DNA from 3 places in the Kribbella sp. NPDC051137 genome. Region 3 is predicted to be linked to each of the others. Evidence: riboswitches for the same ligand, from Rfam matches in the RefSeq annotation. Region 3 holds a riboswitch; each other region holds the start of a gene.
What was found. Region 3 has a riboswitch for thiamine pyrophosphate ahead of AB0M51_RS15140 (cytosine permease). Riboswitches for the same ligand answer to the same signal wherever they lie in the genome.

Region 1 (5,710 bases), on a different contig from region 3:
GTCCGCGGTGCTGAACCTGGTCGGCGCGTTCATCTCCACCGAGGTGGCCAAGACGATCTCCAGCGGCATCGTCGACGACGCCAAGGTGACCGTCCCGGTGATCTTCGGCGGCCTGGTCGGCGCGATCCTCTGGAACCTGCTGACCTGGTACCTCGGTCTGCCGAGCTCCTCGTCGCACGCGCTCTTCGGCGGCCTGATCGGCGCCACCTGGATCGCGTCCGGGAGCAGCGCCGTCCATTTCGGCACCGTCGTCCAGAAGATCATCGTCCCGGCCGTCGCGGCCCCGATCGTGGCCGGCGCGGTCGCGCTGCTCGGGACCTTCCTGGCGTACAAGATCACCGCGCGGGCCCGGAAGAAGTCGGTCGAGGACGGGTTCCGGGCCGGCCAGATCGCGTCCGCCTCGCTGGTGTCCCTGGCCCACGGCACCGGTGACGCCCAGAAGACGATGGGCGTCATCACGCTGGTGCTGATCGCCTCCGGCAGCCTGCACTCCGGCGCCAGGCCGCCGATCTGGGTGATCCTGGCGGCCGGTACGGCGATCGCACTCGGCACCTACCTCGGCGGCTGGCGGATCATCCGGACGATGGGCAAGGGCCTGGCGGAGATCGAGTCCCCCCAGGGCTTCTCCGCGGAGACCAGCTCCACGTCGGTACTGCTGATCTCGTCGCACCTGGGCTTCCCGCTGTCCACCACGCAGGTCTGCTCCGGCAGCATCCTCGGCGCGGGTCTCGGCAAGCGGCTCGCCGAGGTGCGCTGGACGGTGGCCGGCCGGATGGCCGTGGCCTGGCTGCTGACGCTGCCGGCCGCCGCGGTCGTCGGCGCGCTGTCCGGCGAGGTCGCGGACTCCGGCAACGTCGGGGTCGCGATCATCGCGGTCCTGGCGACCGCTGCCGGCGGCGCGATCTACGCGGCCTCCCGGCGCCGCCCGGTGACCTCGGACAACGTCAACGAGTACCCGAGCCCGGCCGCCGCCGCGACCACGCCCGCAACGGTCTGAGAGGAGTACGGGGATGCACATCAACTGGACTGCCCTCGGCGAGGTCGCACTGGTCAGCCTGATCTTCGGCGTCGGCCTGGCGGTGCTGTTCGCGTTCGGAGTGACCGCGATGTCGCGGCGTGCGGTGGCGATCGACGAGAAGCGGCAGCCGTCCTTCGTGGACACCGGCGTGGCTGCGCTGTGCTTCGCGGCCTGTCTCGCTGCCGTGCTCTACGGGCTGTACTTGATCATTCCGCAGTTCCACTAGCGGTTCCAGCGGCGTACAGCCTTGGCCACGTCCTTTGCGCGGATGGAGCCGAGGTTGTACTCCCAGGCGGCCAGTAGACGGCTGCCGAGCACCTCTGCGTCCAGGAACATGCGGGGTCGTACGGCGACCGCCCAGGTGGCCGCAGCCGCGTGGCCCTGCTGGTGGAGCAGGTCGTCAACGGTCGCCTCGATCCGGCCGCTCTGCTCGTCCGGAAGGCCGTCCGTGGCCCAGTCCTGCACGATCTGCGGGTCGTCGGCCGTCATCCGCGCCAGATAGGTCAGCGGGCCGCGCCAGAAGCCCTTGCTGCCGATGCTGTCCAGCGTCTCCAGCGGGAACCAGCCGTTCTGGTTGCGCCGTCCGTTCACCGCGGACTCGATCTCGCGGGCGCGGTCGGGGGAGAGGTCGCGGGTCGCCCAGTCCACGAAGTACGCGCCGGCGTCTGGAATGTGCTCGGCCACGTGCGGCGCAGGTGTCAGCGCACCGGGCTCGAAAAGATGCAGCTCCTCCGGTGAATCGAACACTTGCCCGCCCCCGCCTGCTCGAGTGCACGGGCGGCGGCAGCCGCCCGCCGAACAGGAACCCCCCAGGTGCCTGTCACATCAACGAATGCTTTCGTACCCTCGATCCGCCCCGAGGGTCAAGGGTTCTGCCGTCGTTCGGCCCGCCGCGCCAGCTCCTCGCGGTCCAGCCGCTCCGCCTCCGCCGGGGTCGGCGCGCCGCCGCCGTACGCGGCCGGCAGCCACCAGGCACCGTGCGGCTGTTCCGGATACCCGCGGATGCTCTGGTCGAGCATCCCGGCCATCGTCGAGCGCAGCCGGGCGGTCGCCTCCGCCGGGTCGTCGTCCGGCGTCACGGTGAGCGGTGCGCCGATGCTGATCGAGATCGGGCGGTGCCGGGTGAAGTCCCGCGGGTGGTCCTTGGTGAACATCCGCTGGGTGCCCCACAGGATCATCGGCAGCACCGGTACGCCGGCCTCCGCCGCCATCCGGACCGTGCCGGACTTGAACTCCTTCAGCTCGAACGACCGGCTGATCGTGGCCTCCGGGAACACCCCGACCAGTTCGCCGGCCCGGAGGTAGTCGACGGCCGTCCGGTACGACGCGGCGCCCGCCTCCCGGTCCACCGGGATGTGGTGCATGCCACGCATCAACGGACCGGAGTACCGGTTCCGGAACAGCACTTCCTTGGCCATGAAGCGGACCAGCCGCCTGGCCGGCAGCGCGCCGTACCCGCCGAGGATGAAGTCGACGTAGCTGATGTGGTTGATCGCGACCAGTGCGCCGCCGGAGCGCGGGACGTGCTCGGTCCCGGTCCGGCGGATCTTCAGGTCCAGGGCCAGGAAGGCGGTCTTGGCGAAGCCGATCACGGGCGGGTACACGAGGTCTCGCATGTCCCGATTATGGTGTGCGGTGACAACTACAGACCGCGGGAGCTCGCACCGTAGTGGGCTGAGAGGGCGGCTGGACCCAGGAATCTGACCTGGCCGGCGCCGCCGACCGCAGAACCTGTCCGGGTAATTCCGGCGTAGGGAGCAGCAGCATGGTCAATGTCAGCACCGGCCCGATCTCGGGGTCGGAGAAGATCCGCCGCGGCGAGCTGGGCGTGCCGGCGCGGCGCGTCAATCTCACCAACGGCGAGTACTTCGACCTCTACGACACGTCGGGTCCGTACACCGACGCGTCCGCGCGGATCGACGTACAGGCGGGACTGCCGCCGCTGCGGCGGGACTGGATCGCCGGGCGCGACCGGCGTACCCAGCTCGGCCACGCGCGGGCCGGGACGATCACCGAGGAGATGCGGTACGTCGCCGTCCGGGAAGGGCTCGATCCGGAGTTCGTCCGGGCGGAGGTGGCGCGCGGGCGCGCGGTGATCCCGGCGAACCGCTGCCACCCGGAGAGCGAGCCGATGATCATCGGGAAGAAGTTCCTGGTGAAGGTGAACGCGAACATCGGCAACTCCGCGGTGTCCTCCTCGATCGAGGAGGAGGTCGAGAAGCTCGTCTGGGCGACCCGGTGGGGCGCGGACACGGTGATGGACCTGTCCACCGGGAAGAACATCCACGAGACCCGGGAGTGGATCCTGCGGAACTCGCCGGTGCCGATCGGTACGGTGCCGCTCTACCAGGCGCTGGAGAAGGTGAAGGGCGATCCGGCGGCGCTGTCGTGGGAGGTGTACCGCGACACCGTGATCGAGCAGTGCGAGCAGGGCGTGGACTACATGACCGTGCACGCCGGCGTGCTCCTGCGGTACGTGCCGCTGACCGCGCGACGGATCACCGGGATCGTGTCGCGGGGCGGTTCGATCATGGCCGCGTGGTGCCTCGCGCATCACCAGGAGTCCTTCCTGTACACGCATTTCGCGGAGTTGTGCGAGATCTTGCGGGAGTACGACGTGACGTTCTCGCTCGGCGACGGGCTGCGGCCGGGGTGCATCGCGGACGCCAACGACGAGGCGCAGTTCGCCGAGTTGCGGACGCTCGGGGAGCTGACCCGGATCGCCTGGGAGCACGACGTCCAGGTGATGATCGAGGGGCCGGGACATGTGCCGATGCACAAGATCGCGGAGAACGTGCGGCTCGAGGAGGAGCTCTGCGGTGAGGCGCCGTTCTACACCTTGGGGCCGCTGGCAACCGATGTGGCGCCGGCGTACGACCACATCACGTCGGCGATCGGAGCCGCCCAGATCGGCTGGCTGGGCACGGCGATGCTCTGCTATGTCACGCCCAAGGAACACCTGGGGCTGCCGGACCGTGACGACGTGAAGACCGGGGTGATCACGTACAAGATCGCTGCCCACGCGGCCGATCTGGCGAAGGGCCATCCCGGTGCGCAGGCCTGGGACGACGCGTTGTCGAAGGCGAGGTTCGAGTTCCGCTGGGAGGACCAGTTCAACCTCTCGCTGGATCCGGACACCGCACGGTCCTTCCACGACGAGACGCTGCCCGCCGAGCCCGCGAAGACCGCGCACTTCTGCTCGATGTGCGGCCCGAAGTTCTGCTCGATGCGCATCACCGCCGACATCCGCAAGTACGCCGAGGAACGCGGCCTGACCTCGACGGAAGCAATCGAGGCCGGCTTCGCGGAGATGTCCGAAACCTTCCGCACCGCCGACCAGAAGCTCTACCTGCCGATCGCGGACTGAGCGGCGCTCGCATCCGGCCCGGGAGCCGTCCTCCCGGGCCGGACACGGGGAGTGATCGGGGTGAATCGGTTCAGGTTTTGGCCTTCACTCTGCGTAAATAAGGCTGTAGCCTTAACCCGTCGGAAGGAGGTACGGGCGATGGTCTTCGTTCTCACGGTAGATCAGCGGGGCAGCCGAAGCACGAGTGATCTCGTACCCGAGCTACTGACGTCCTTGAACCATCGGCCGCGGCGTACCGGGCTGTTGCGCAGGTTCGAGCGGACCGCCGGGGACGAGGTGCAGGGTGTGCTGGACGAGGCCCGTGCGACCGTCGACGTGATCGTCGAGCTGCTGCGGTCGGACAGCTGGTACGTCGGCCTCGGCATCGGCGACGTCACCGAGCCGCTGCCGCGCAGTACCAGGGCCGGTAGCGGTGACGCGTTCGTGTTCGCCCGGGAGGCGGTGACGCGGGCCAAGTCGAGCCCTCACCACGTGAACGTGGTCGGAGCGGACCCGCACGGCGCAGAGCAGGTGGAAACGGTGCTGTGGTTGATGGCGTCCGTACTGCGACGCCGTAGCGAGCGCGGGTGGGCCGTGGCCGACCTGTTGGCCGAAGGACTCACCAGGCGGGAGATCGGCGTGAAACTCGGCATCAGCCAGTCGGCAGTGACCCAACGCGCCCAGGCGGCCGGTGTCGTCGAGGAACAGCGCGGACGGGTACTTGCGGCGGACCTCCTCGGCCAGGGGGTTGCTGCGTGACGGCGCTGGTCCTCTCGCTGACCGCGGTCGCGCTTGTTCTCGCAGTACTGGCGTGGATCCCCAAGTCGGGGTCCAACTTCGAGATCGCCATCAGCGGCGTCATGCTCGCCTGCTTGGCTGCTGTCGGCGTACTGCTGCTCGTCAACGACGGTGTGGCGGGCTGGGCCGAGCACTGGTGGGACGTGCTGCTCCTGGTCGCAGGAGGGCTCGCAGTGGCCGGGGGAGGCCCGCTGACGACGTCTGTGCTGGCTTTGGCGGACAGACGGAGCACACACGCCCAGTCGACGCAGAAAGCCGGAGAGGTACTGCGTGGAGGCGCGCTGATCGGTGCGCTCGAACGACTGGCCATCTACGCGTCACTGGTGTCGGGCTGGCCGGAGGGCATTGCGATCGTGCTGGCCATCAAGGGACTGGCCAGGTACCCGGAACTGCGCAGCCCGGATCAGCCCGCCTCCGTCACGCCGCAGGCCGTTGCCGAACGGTTCATCATCGGCACCTTCACCAGTGTCCTCTGGGCAGTCACCTGCGCAGGACTCCTACGCTCCCACTGACGCCTTACGTCCGCACGACGTACGTGTTGACGACCT
Region 2 (5,710 bases), on a different contig from region 3:
CGGCCGGCTACAAGGTGCTGGTCGCCGAGACCGACGAGGACCCGGAGGCCGAGGCGGCGATCGCGATCGAGGCCCGGCGGCGCTGCGACGCGTTGATCATGGTCTCGCCCCGGATGGACCAGGAGCGGCTGGTCGAACTGCTGCCGCAGGTGCAGCCGGTGATCCTCGTCAACCGGCTGGGCCCGGCCGAGGTGTCGTCGGTGGTGGTCGACTACGGCCGCGCGGTCCGGATCGTCGTGGATCACCTGGTCGGTCTCGGGCACCGTCGGCTCGCGTTCCTGTCCGGCCCGGCCGCGTCCGCCTCGAACACGTTGCGTCTGCGGGCGCTCGAGGTCGCCGAGCGGGAGATCCCGGGGCTGGACCTGGTCAGGCTGGAGTGCGGGTGGTCGATCGAGGACGGGTACGCCGCGGTGGAACGGGTGCTCGACTCGCAGGCGACAGCGGTGGTCGCGTTCAACGACCTGGTCGCGTTCGGGCTGCTGGCGCGGCTCAACGAGGTCGGCGTCGCGGTACCGGCTGATCTGTCGGTGACCGGGATGGACGACATCGGGCTGGCGCGCTTCGCCGTACCGTCGTTGACGACCGTGCGGGTCCCGCAGAAGGACCTGGGGGAGTTGGCCTGGCAGCGGTTGCTCGCGTCGATCGCAGGGCCTGCGGACGTGGCGGACGACGTACCGGAGTTGCGGCTGGCGGTGCGGGCGAGCACCGGTCCGGTGCCGCAGGAGCCGCGGGCCGCGGTGTCGGACGATCGGATCGGATGGCAGCAGCAGGGGGACATCTTCGAGCTGGGGAGTTCCGCGGGCATGCTCGCGCGGTACGAGTTCGGCCGGCGGATGCCGCAGGTGCATGCGCCGCGCCCGTACCTGCATCCGGTCCGGACCCTCGGCGGGCATCCGTTGACGCAGGTTAGTCCGGTCGACCACCGGCACCACTACGGCGTCTCGCTCGCGGTCGCGCAGGTGAACGGCACCTCGCACTGGGGAGGACGCACGTACGTCCGCGGCCAAGGCCCGACCCTGCTGACGAACCACGGCCAGCAACGCAGCCGCGGCGTCACCGTCGACGATCGTGAACTGGTCGACGAACTCACCTGGTACGACGAGCAGGGCCGTCCGCAACTGGTGGAACGCCGGAGGCTGACCGGCGACCTGGCGTTCGGCGGCTGGCGCCTCGACTGGCGGAGCGTGCTCACCGCCCGGTACGGCCCGGTCCGGATCGACAGCCCGGCGACGACCGGCCGCGAGGGAGCGGCGTACGGCGGGATCTTCTGGCGGCTACCGTTTTCGGAAACTGTTGTCCTGAGTTCCGACGGCGAAGGGGTGGAGGCGGCGTTCGGGTCGTCGAGTCCGTGGATCGCGCTCGTACAGGGGGACGTCAGCCTGCTGCTGGTCCAACCCGAGCAGGTACGGCCGTGGTTCCTGCGGGTCTCGCAGTACGTCGGCGTGTGCCCGGCGCTGGCGTGGGACGAACCGTTGGTGCTGCAACCGAACCAGGAGCTGGCCTTGTCGCTGACCGCGGTACTCCTGGATCGGTCGCTCGACGCGGCGGACGCTAAAACGCTGGCAGGCCAGTTGTAGGCGACGACGCGAGCGCGGACTGCCAGCGGCGCGGGACGCGTCCCGCCAGGCGGGCGTTCCGGCCGGCGGAGACGGCTTCGCGCATCGCGGCGGCCATCAGCGCGGGCTTCTCGGCGCGGGTCACCGGGGTCGCTAGCATCACCGCATCGCAGCCGAGCTCCATCGCCAGCGCGGCGTCACTCGCCGTACCGATGCCGGCGTCGACCACTACCGGGACGTTCGCAGCCTCGGCGATCAGCGCGAGGTTGTGCGGGTTCCGGATACCGAGCGCGGAACCGATGGGTGCGGCCAACGGCATCACCGCCGCACAGCCGGTCTGTTCCAGACGGCGGGCCAGGATCGGGTCGTCGTTGGTGTACGGGAGGACCGTGAAACCGTCCGCCACCAAGGCCTCGACGGCGTCCAGCAGCTCGATCGGGTCCGGCAGCAGCAGGTGGTCGTCGGCGACCACCTCGACCTTGATCAGGTCGGTCTCCAGCGCCTCGCGGGCGAGTTTCGCGGTCAGGACGGCCTCGGCGGCCGTGTGACAGCCGGCCGTGTTCGGCAGGACGTCGATGCCGTGCTTCTTCAGTACGTCGAGCACCGAGCCCTCGTGGCCGGTCCCGAGCCGGCGCATCGCGACCGTGGTGAGTTGGGTGCCAGAGGCAACCAACGCCTCCTCCAGCACCTCCAGGTTGGCGGCACCGCCGGTGCCCATGATCAGCCGGGAGGCGTACGTCCGCCCGCCGAGCTCGAGGGGATCGTCCATCTCAGCCTCCCTGTGTCGCGCTGACGATCTCGACCCGGTCGCCGGGGCGGACCGTGGTCTGCGCCCACTCGGCCTTGGTCAGCACGTTCTGGTTCACCGCGACCGCGATCCCGGTGCTCCGGTCGGAGTACTCCGCGACCAGCTCGGCCACCGACTTCCCGGCCGGCCCGTCGACCGCCGTACCGTTCACCCAGACGGATTCCATCGCGCTCCTCCCTACGCCGGAATTACCCGATTCAGGTTCAGCGGTCGGTGACGGACCGGTCACCCTCTCAGCCCACTTCCTGCGAGCTCCCGCGGACATCTCGACTGTAGCTCACCCTCCTAAGGTGTTGTCACCGCGGTCACGGTGGAGCCGGAGATGTACGTCGGCCAGGTGCCGACGGTGACGGTGACCTGACCGTTCGCGTTCGGGGTCAGGGTGTACGGCAGCCCGTACAGGCTGGTGACCTGGACCGGACCGGTCGCAGTGACCGTCACGGTCGTGTTCGCGCCGGAGGCGGCCCAGATCGCGCGGAACGGCGTACCGTCTCCCGCCGCGTACACCTGGTCGATCAGCCCGTTGCCCGGGTACTCCTTACCGAGGAACGTCGCCCCGCGGAGCTGACGGGCGGCCGTGGCGTACGCGACGTACGACGGTTTCGGGGTGTAGGCGCCGAGCGCGTCCGCCTCGTTGTGCACCAGGCCGAAGTTGTACTCCTGGTTGGCGGGGTCGATGCCGTCGTTCTTGAAGTCGTACACGTAGAACCGGTCGACGTCGTAGCCGGGGACGTTGAGCATCGCGCGGGCGACGTACATCGCCTGTGTCGGCTCGCTGACCGGCGCGGCGCTGCCGGCTCCGGTGTACCAGCCGGCCTCGGTGATCCAGATCGGTTTGTCGACACCACCGTTGTACTGCCGGATCGTCGCGCGGACCTGGTCGATGAAGGTGCCGAGGCTCTCGGGCGCGTTCAGGTAGTTGTACGGGTGTACCGACACCACGTCGAGGTACTTCAGCCCGCCGAGCTGGCAGAACTGCTGGAACCACGCCTGCTGGGTGACGTCGGTGTCCCCGCCGCCGATGACCGTCAGGCCCGGGTGGTTCGCCTTCAGCTTCGGATACGTTGCCTTGAGCAACGCCAGGTAGCTGTCGGGGGTGTAGTTGGACTGTCCGGCAGCGTTGACGTCCCACTCGTTCCAGATCGCCAGGTTCTTCACCTGTGGGTACTGGCTCGCGAGCGCGTCCGCGTAGTTCGCGAACCCGGCCCGCCCGGTGTCGGTGAACGGCGCGTCGAAAGCGTTGTCCGGCACGTCGTCGTACTTCGCGTTGCCGTAGTCCGCGATCAGCAGCGGGTCAAGACCGTTGGACTGGAAGGCCTGCTGGTACGACGTGAACTTGGCCGGGAATGTGTAGGTGCCGACGGTGGACTCGACGGCGGACCAGTACGCCTCGTCACGCGCGGTCCGCGCTCCGGACTGGGCGATCAGCGGTACCAGGTCCTGGTTCCACGTGCCGGCGAAGTGCGTACCGGCGCCTTGGTACGTCGGGGCCGTGGTCGCGGCGACCGCGTCGACGTTGACGGATGCCGACGTACCGCCGTTGGTGATCGCGCTCTTGTCCAGTGTCAGCATGATCGCCTTCGCCGGGCCGTGCCAGATGCCGTCGTCGGCGCCGCCGAAATGGAGGTACCCGGTGCCGCGGTCGAACTGGGTGAGGCTGAGGTGCTGCCAGCCGGTTCCGGACACGGCGAGGCGCTGCTGGTGGACCTGGCCGGTCGCGTCGGTCAGGCGGAGGCCGAGTGACGACAGCTGGCTGGATTTCACCCACAGATCAAGGGCTTTGAGGTCGATCGGGACGAAGGTGCGCTGGAGTGCGACATAGTTGCCGCCGCCGATGAAGTCGCCGCTGAGCTTGGCGGACTGGGTGCCGGCCTCCGGGGTTGTGGTGTCGTAGCTAAGGCTGCCGGTCGCGCCGGGGAACTCGCTGCCTGGGTAGAACGACCAGCCCTCCGCGGCGCTCTCGTAGTTGCCGAGCGGAGTCGTGGGCGCGGCCGCCGGGGCGTTGAGCGTCAGGTCGTCGAGGTTCACGCTGCTGCTGGTCGAGCCGTTGATCGCGCCCTTGTCGAGGATCACCTCGACCTGCTTGGCAGGGCCGTGCCAGACACCGTCGTTCACGCCGCCGAAGTGGCTGTACTGCTTGCCACCGTCGAATCGCGTGACGCTCAACGGCTGCCAATCCGTTGCCCCTGACAACGTCAGGCGTTGCTGGTGGACCTGACCGGTCGAGTCGGTGATGCGGAACGTCAGGAACGACAGGTTCGGCGTTTTCGCCCAGAAGCTCACGCTGGTCGCGGCGACCGACGGGACGGTGCGATTGACGCTGACGTAGGCACCGCCGGCACTGAAGTCACCAGACAGCTTGCCGGAGGTCGTGCCGGAGTGGTTCGTGGTCGTGTCGAGCGTGAAGCTCCCGGTGGCGCCGGGGTACTCGCTGCCCGGGTAGAACGTCCAGCCTTCGGTGGTGCTCTCGAAGTCGCCGACCCGGTTGGTGGTGAGGCCGGCGACTGGCGTCGTACTGACGGGGCTGAGGATGGCGAAGGTGGTCTTGGCGGTCGCCGTACCCGCCTGGACGGTGAGTTCGTACCAGCCGCGGGTGGTGACCGCGACCTGCAAGGTGCTCGCGGCGGCCTGGCTGCCGCTGGCGACGACCGTGCCGTTGACGTCGGCGGCGGACCAGGTCACGGACGGCGCGTCCGTACTCAGGCCGACCTTGACCTGCTGGCCGTCGGTGAACACGTTGCCGAGGGTGATCGGGGTGAGGGCGAGGGTCGCGGCGTGGGCCGGGGTGATGGTGCCGATACCGAGGAGGAGAACTCCGAGAACGAGCGCAACAGTACGTCTCATGCCGACTCCTGATTCAGGGCGGTGTGTGGGACGTCGGCTGCCACGACGTTGTCTTGCGAAATCGCTTTCGCAAACTATTACCGGATGCTACGACGGTGTCAACGGTTCGCTACCAGTCAGCAACGCTGCGAGTTCGGTCGGGCGGTAGAGGACCTGCTTGCCCGTGCGCTGCGGCTCGACCAGCCCGGTGCGGCGGAGCAGCTGAAGGTGCTGACTGACCGCGGACGGGGTGACCTGCAGCTCGCCGGCCAGGTCCGTCGTGGTGCGGGGATGCGTCAGCAGGTCGAGGATGCGCGCCCGCGGCGTACCGATCAGTTGCGCCAGGTCCTGGTGGGACGGGGGCTCCACGACGGACCACAGGTTCGCTTGGCCGCGTGGCGGGTAGCCGAGCAGCGGGTCGGCGCCCGGTTCGAACGGGATGACGGCATGCGGGCCGAAGAGGGTCGGCTGGAGTACGAGACCGCGACCGTTGATGTCCTCTTGGCGGCTCAGCGCCGCGACC
Region 3 (5,710 bases):
GCTGACCGACAAGCTGTGCCTCCCGCTCGACACCGGCGGCGAGGTCTCCTGCCGGGTCGAGGACCGCGTCGTGCTGAACGCGAAGCGCTGGGTCTACGCGATCCCGGCGTACAACGGCCAGGTCGAGTTGTACCGCAGCTACCTGGTGAACCACGAGGTCGGCCACGCGCTCGGCCACGGACACTCGACGTGCACCACCCCGAAGACCCCCGCGCCGGTGATGATGCAGCAGACCAAGGGCCTGGCCGGCTGCCTGCCGAACGCCTGGCCGACGGTCAAGGCGACCTGAGAGACTGATACGGACGGGAGGAGCAGCCGATGTCGTCACAGGACTTCCCGACGTACGGCCGGGACAACGAGCCCGACAAGCAGCAGCCGCCCGCTGAGGAGCACCATTACGCGCCGCCCACGCCGTACGGCGGCGGCTCGTACGGGCCAGGTCACCAACCGCCGCAGGAGCAGTTCCCGTACGCACAACCCCAGCCGTACGGCGGTCAGCATCCGCAGCAGCCGACCAACCCGTCGTACGTCCAGCCCCCGGCCTACCGCCCGGGAGCGCCGTACGGCCCGCCGGCGAGCCCGCAGCCGCACGAGCTCCCGACGTACGGCCGGGCCGACACGGCACGTGATCCCCGTGTATCCCGCGTCCTCGGGCTGGCCGCCTTCGTCGCCGCGATCTACGGGCTGCTCGTCCTCACTGTCCAACGCGTCGCGCTCCGCGAGATCTCGCAGGCGCCGGGCTCGCCGCTGAACCACCCGCTCCGCACCGACGTACTGGACGCGATCGGCCAGTTGTTGCTCGTGATCGTCGGCGCTGCCGGCCTCGTGATGTGGATCCGCGACCTGCTCGCCCGCCGGAAGGCCGGCACCGGCCCGAAGCCGTCCGAGCTGATCGGGCTCCTGGTCGTCGCCGTGTCCGCGATCCCGATCCTGGTCTGGCTGATCATGGTTCTGTCCACCGGCCTCGGCGGCGACGACGGCGCCGTCCACCGACTGCCCACGGCGTACGGCTGGGGCGGCTTCGGTCTGCTGATCCTCGCCGTCGGGTTCTTCCTCGGGTACCGCGAGCTGCGGCCCGACGTACCGAACCCGGTGGTCAAGGCGCCTCCGGCCAAGGCTCCCTGGGAGTGAACGCGCCCGTCGTCCTCGTACCCGGTCTGGGCCTCGGTCCCGAGTCGTACGCAAGGACAGTCGAACACCTCACCACGCCGTACCACGTGGTGACTCTTCCCGGGTACGGCGAACCCGCGGGCGCCCGTGAGGACCTGCATCCGCGTGCGCTCGCGGTCGCTCTGGGAGACAAGATCCGCGACCGGGCCGTGGTGGTCGGCCACTCCGCGAGCTGCCAGATCGTCGTCGAAACGGCGGTGCGGTACCCGGACCTCGTGCACGCTCTCGTCCTCATCGCGCCGACCGGCGACATCCGGCTGTCGAGCTGGGTCGACCGGGCGGTCCGGCTGGTCGGTTCGGCCATTCCGGACGCGCCGAAGCTGGTCCGGATCAGCCCGCAGTACGCCCGTACGACGCTGCCGTCGATCGCCCGCGCCGGGGAGGCGTCCAGGCACCACGACCTGGCGGCGGTGATGCCGCAGGTCCGCGCGCCGGTCGTCCTCGTCCGCGGCAGGTACGACCTGGTGTGCACGGCGGAGTGGCTCGAACGGCTCGCCCAGCTCAGCCACGGGGAGGCCCGCACCCTGGACACCGGCTCCCACATGCCGGTCGTCACGAACGGTCCGGAGGTGGCCGCTCTCATAGAACGAGCCGCCGCGCTACCGGAAACCAGCTGACGCGTTAAGCTTTTCGGACAAACCTATGCGGGAGCTCGCACCGAAGCGCGCGGGCTGAGAGGGCGACAGCTGGGTCGCCGACCGCCTGAACCTGACCGGGTAATGCCGGCGTAGGGAGTGGGGTCACTCATGACCGATACGACTGTTCGTCCTGCCAGCCAGACCGAGGCGCCGCTGGTCCTCACCACGGATGCGCCGCGCACGCTCGGGTTCTTCCCGCAGTTCACCCTGTGGGCGAACCTCGGAATCTCGCTGTTCGGCCCGGTGACCGGTGCGCTGGTGGCCGCGTACACGGGATCACTGGGGCAGGGTCTGCTCGCGATCGTCGTGGGCTGTGGGCTCGGCGCCCTCGTACTCGGCGGCTCGGCCGTCTTCGGCTCGCACACCGGTGCGCCGGCGATGGCGGCGCTCCGGGGAATCTTCGGGCGCCGCGGGTCGATGGCGCCGACCGTGCTGAACATCGCGCAGAACATCGGCTGGGCGACGATGGAGATCATCGTGATCTCGCAGGCCGCGGTCGCGGTCACCGGTCCGAAATGGCGCTGGCTGTTCGTGCTGCTGGCCGGTCTGGTCGCCACCTCGATGGCCGTACGTCCGCTCGGCAGTGTGAAGCTGCTGCGGAAGTTCATGGTCTGGCTGGTGCTGATCGCCTCGGCGTACCTCTTCGTCGAGGTGCTCATCAAGCCGGTGCACGGCCTGCCGCAGGACAACGTGTACGGCTTCTGGCCCGCGGTGGATCTGGCCGCCGCCGGTGTGGTGTCCTTCGCCCCGCTGGCCGCCGACTACACCCGGCACTCGCGCACGAACAAGGCGGCGTTCAGCAGTTCGGCGCTCGGGTACGGCCTGGCCGCGATCATCTACTACGCGCTGGGCGTGTTCGCGGTCGCCACCCTGCAGACGAACACCGACAACGTGATCACCGCCCTCGTCACGCTGCCGGCCGGCGCGATCGCGCTGTTCGTCCTGCTGGTCGACGAGGTGGACGAGGCCTACGCGAACGTCTACTCGACGACGATGTCGCTGCACAACCTCGTCGGCCACATCGACCGCCGCTGGATCTCGGTCGCCATCGGGGTCGTTGCCACCGGCATCGCGATGTTCATCGACCTGGGCAACTACACGCAGTTCCTCTACCTGATCGGCTCGGTCTTCGTCCCACTGTTCGCGGTCGCGATCGCCGACTTCTTCCTGGTCAGCAAGATGCGCTGGGACGTGTCGGACACGGCGAAGTTCCGCTGGCAACCAGCCGTCGCCTGGCTGATCGGCTTCATCGCCTACCAGCTGGTGAACCCGGGCACCGTAGCCGGCTGGTCCCCCCTCTGGACAAACATCCAGCAAGCCCTCTTCAACCACCACCCGGTCCCCGCCTGGCTCGGCGCGACCTACACCTCGATCCTGATCTCAATGATCGCCGCGGTAATCCTCGGCCAGGTAGGAAAAACAAACAAGAGGGGATAAGTCGGGTGTAGTTGAGGGAGAGGTGGTGAGCCCACGCGGTGCTACGCGCGCTCCCGCCCAGACTGTCGGGACGCCCCACGGCCCGAAACGTCCCACCCGGTCGCCCGCGCCGCACCCGTGAAGATCCCACCTGGCAAAGGCCCCGCCAGCAACGGACGGTCCTCACATCAGACCGTGGGGCGAGCAGTAATCCTCTCGAAGACCCAATCCCAGTCGAAGTCCTTGACGATCCGCCCGCCAGTTCCGGACGGAACGGAGGCGAGAGACTCGGCCGAGCCGTTCTGCGGATCGACGATCCGGATGCCTGCTCGGCGAAGTACGGTGAGCGACGCCGACCAGGCTGGATGATTCGTCAACTCCTGACTGGCATACGGAACAGCGACCGTGGGAGTCCGCGAGCCGAGGGCCGCGCAGAGTGTGGTCAGCGGATACGAATCCGCGTTTCCAGTCGCCCACGCATTCACCGTGTGAAAAGTCGCCGGCACCACAGCCACGGCATCAGCAGTCGGCGTACGTCGAGCCTCAGAGGGCCTGCGATTACCGACGATGACCGGAACATCGGACAGATCCTGCTCCTCCAGCCAGGGCAGCGCGGCGTCGGTTGGAAGAACGTAAGGATCCCACCCTCGGCCCCGCGCCGCCCGGACCCCGTCCCCGACCCGAGCGGCGAGCGGCGCGCCACAGACGACCAGCAGCAGGGCAGGTTCGCTCATACAGGATCACCCGTCCGGGCTAGTGAAGGCAGTCGGACATCGTCGACTGACGGTTGTAGTTTGTCAGCGGTCGCGCCAGGCGAGCGGAGAGGTTTGAAGAGCTGCTTCAGCGAGGCGTTGGCCGAAGTCGGTCTGGATGCGGGCGCGGGACGACTCGATCCAGCCGGTCACGCGCTTGTAGCCAGCTTCGCCGTACTCGACGGCCTGCATGAGGCACTCGAGACGGTCCGCGTCTTTGGCGCAGCGGGCCTCGATCGTCTCGGCGGCCTCATACTCGGCAACGGCTTCGCGGATGCTCTTGGCGGCCGCCTCGGGAAGGACGGCTACCTGGTCCTCGGTGATGCGTTCGTTGCTCGCGACCTCCAAGTACGGCTTAGCGCTGTGCGGGATGTCGCCGATCCGGGTCTCCTGCGAGTCGTGCCACATCCCGAGGTACGCGGCCCGCGCCGGGTCGCCACCCTCCTCGCTGGCAATCAGCGCCTCCAGCTGGGCAACGCGCAGACTGTGCTCCGCGACGGACTCGGGATCACGGACACCGACATGCCACCATCCGGCCCGACGGAGCCGCTTCAGTACGCCCATCTCGTAGGCGAAGGCGACGACTCCTGCTGCGTCCCGGTCGGTAGCGTCATCGGTCACGAGTACTCCGTTTCCATCATCGGTCGGCCACCTGCATTGCACGCCACGGAGTGGTCAACTCTAAGGCGCTGCCGCCGTCAGCGTTGTCGCCCAGCACGGTCGTGCCATGCTGGGGCGGTGAGTGAAATCGAGTCACTCAGTCTCCGATTGCCATCTCCGGTACAGGAGCTTGGAGACGATCGACTGGCGGCAGCAGGTGTGCGCGTCCTGCTGAAGCGTGACGACCTGATTCATCCGGAGTTCCCGGGCAACAAGTGGCGGAAGTTGAAGTACAACGTCGCTGCCGCGCGGGAGCTCGGTCTCGGTACCTTGCTGACGTTCGGCGGCGCGTACTCGAACCACATCCGGGCAACGGCCGCGGCCGGGTACTACGGAGGCTTCACCACGATCGGGGTGGTCCGCGGCGAGGAGCATCTGCCGTTGAACCCGTCCCTCGAGTACGCCGTACGCCGCGGTATGCGCCTGACCTACCTGGACCGGACAACCTATCGGGCGAAGACCTCGGACGCGGTCATCAGCCGCCTGCGTCGGGAGTTCGGCGAGTTCTATCTGCTGCCCGAAGGCGGCAGCAACACAGCGGCGGTACGGGGGTGCGCGGAGACGCCGGCGGAGCTGGCAGAGCCGTTCGATGTGTTGTTCTGCGCGGTTGGCACGGGTGGAACCTTGGCCGGCGCCGCCGCGGGCCTGAGTCCGCAGCAGTCGGCCATCGGCGTGGCGGTGCTGAAGGGCGGCGCTTATCTGGAGCAGGAGGTCATCGACCTTCAGACCGCGGCCTTCGGGGCGCGCTCGGGCACATGGCGACTCGAGTGTGACTACCACTTCGGCGGTTACGCGAAGCGAGCAGCCGAACTGGACCGGTTCATCGAGGACTTCGAGAAGCGGCACGGCGTGCTGCTGGACTGGGTCTACGAGGCGAAGATGATGTACGCATTGTTCGACCTCGTTCAGCGCAGAGCGTTCGCTTCAGGAACGACAATTGTTGCCCTGATCAACGGATCGGCCGAGGTCCTCGAGGCGTGAGCTCAGTCGTCCAGCCAATCCAGATGCCAGTCGCCGGTGTTGACGTTGAACTGCTTGCCGAAGCCGAGCCAGCGGCCTGTCATGGCGCGTCCG

Region 1: linked by a shared signal. The riboswitch ahead of thiC (phosphomethylpyrimidine synthase ThiC) and the one ahead of AB0M51_RS15140 (cytosine permease) in region 3 are both predicted to bind thiamine pyrophosphate.
Region 2: linked by a shared signal. The riboswitch ahead of thiS (sulfur carrier protein ThiS) and the one ahead of AB0M51_RS15140 (cytosine permease) in region 3 are both predicted to bind thiamine pyrophosphate.

The regions. Positions count from the first base shown of each region.
Region 1 is NZ_JBFBBI010000005.1:181,344-187,053, reverse strand. It holds gene AB0M51_RS26870 (inorganic phosphate transporter) at 1-997, shown strand, start outside; gene AB0M51_RS26865 (hypothetical protein) at 1,011-1,244, shown strand; gene AB0M51_RS26860 (hypothetical protein) at 1,241-1,765, opposite strand; gene AB0M51_RS26855 (lysophospholipid acyltransferase family protein) at 1,882-2,634, opposite strand; TPP riboswitch at 2,662-2,792, shown strand; gene thiC (phosphomethylpyrimidine synthase ThiC) at 2,784-4,385, shown strand; gene AB0M51_RS26845 (transposase) at 4,599-5,123, shown strand; gene AB0M51_RS26840 (hypothetical protein) at 5,120-5,674, shown strand; gene AB0M51_RS26835 (RDD family protein) at 5,679-5,710, opposite strand, start outside.
Region 2 is NZ_JBFBBI010000005.1:344,177-349,886, reverse strand. It holds gene AB0M51_RS27655 (DUF6807 family protein) at 1-1,577, shown strand, start outside; gene AB0M51_RS27650 (thiazole synthase) at 1,552-2,325, opposite strand; gene thiS (sulfur carrier protein ThiS) at 2,327-2,530, opposite strand; TPP riboswitch at 2,522-2,633, opposite strand; gene AB0M51_RS27640 (glycosyl hydrolase) at 2,650-5,208, opposite strand; gene AB0M51_RS27635 (DUF5937 family protein) at 5,296-5,710, opposite strand, start outside.
Region 3 is NZ_JBFBBI010000003.1:41,050-46,759, reverse strand. It holds gene AB0M51_RS15155 (DUF3152 domain-containing protein) at 1-289, shown strand, start outside; gene AB0M51_RS15150 (hypothetical protein) at 319-1,131, shown strand; gene AB0M51_RS15145 (alpha/beta hydrolase) at 1,128-1,787, shown strand; TPP riboswitch at 1,805-1,921, shown strand; gene AB0M51_RS15140 (cytosine permease) at 1,917-3,245, shown strand; gene AB0M51_RS15135 (flavoprotein) at 3,413-3,958, opposite strand; gene AB0M51_RS15130 (HD domain-containing protein) at 4,022-4,597, opposite strand; gene AB0M51_RS15125 (pyridoxal-phosphate dependent enzyme) at 4,715-5,617, shown strand; gene AB0M51_RS15120 (helix-turn-helix transcriptional regulator) at 5,620-5,710, opposite strand, start outside.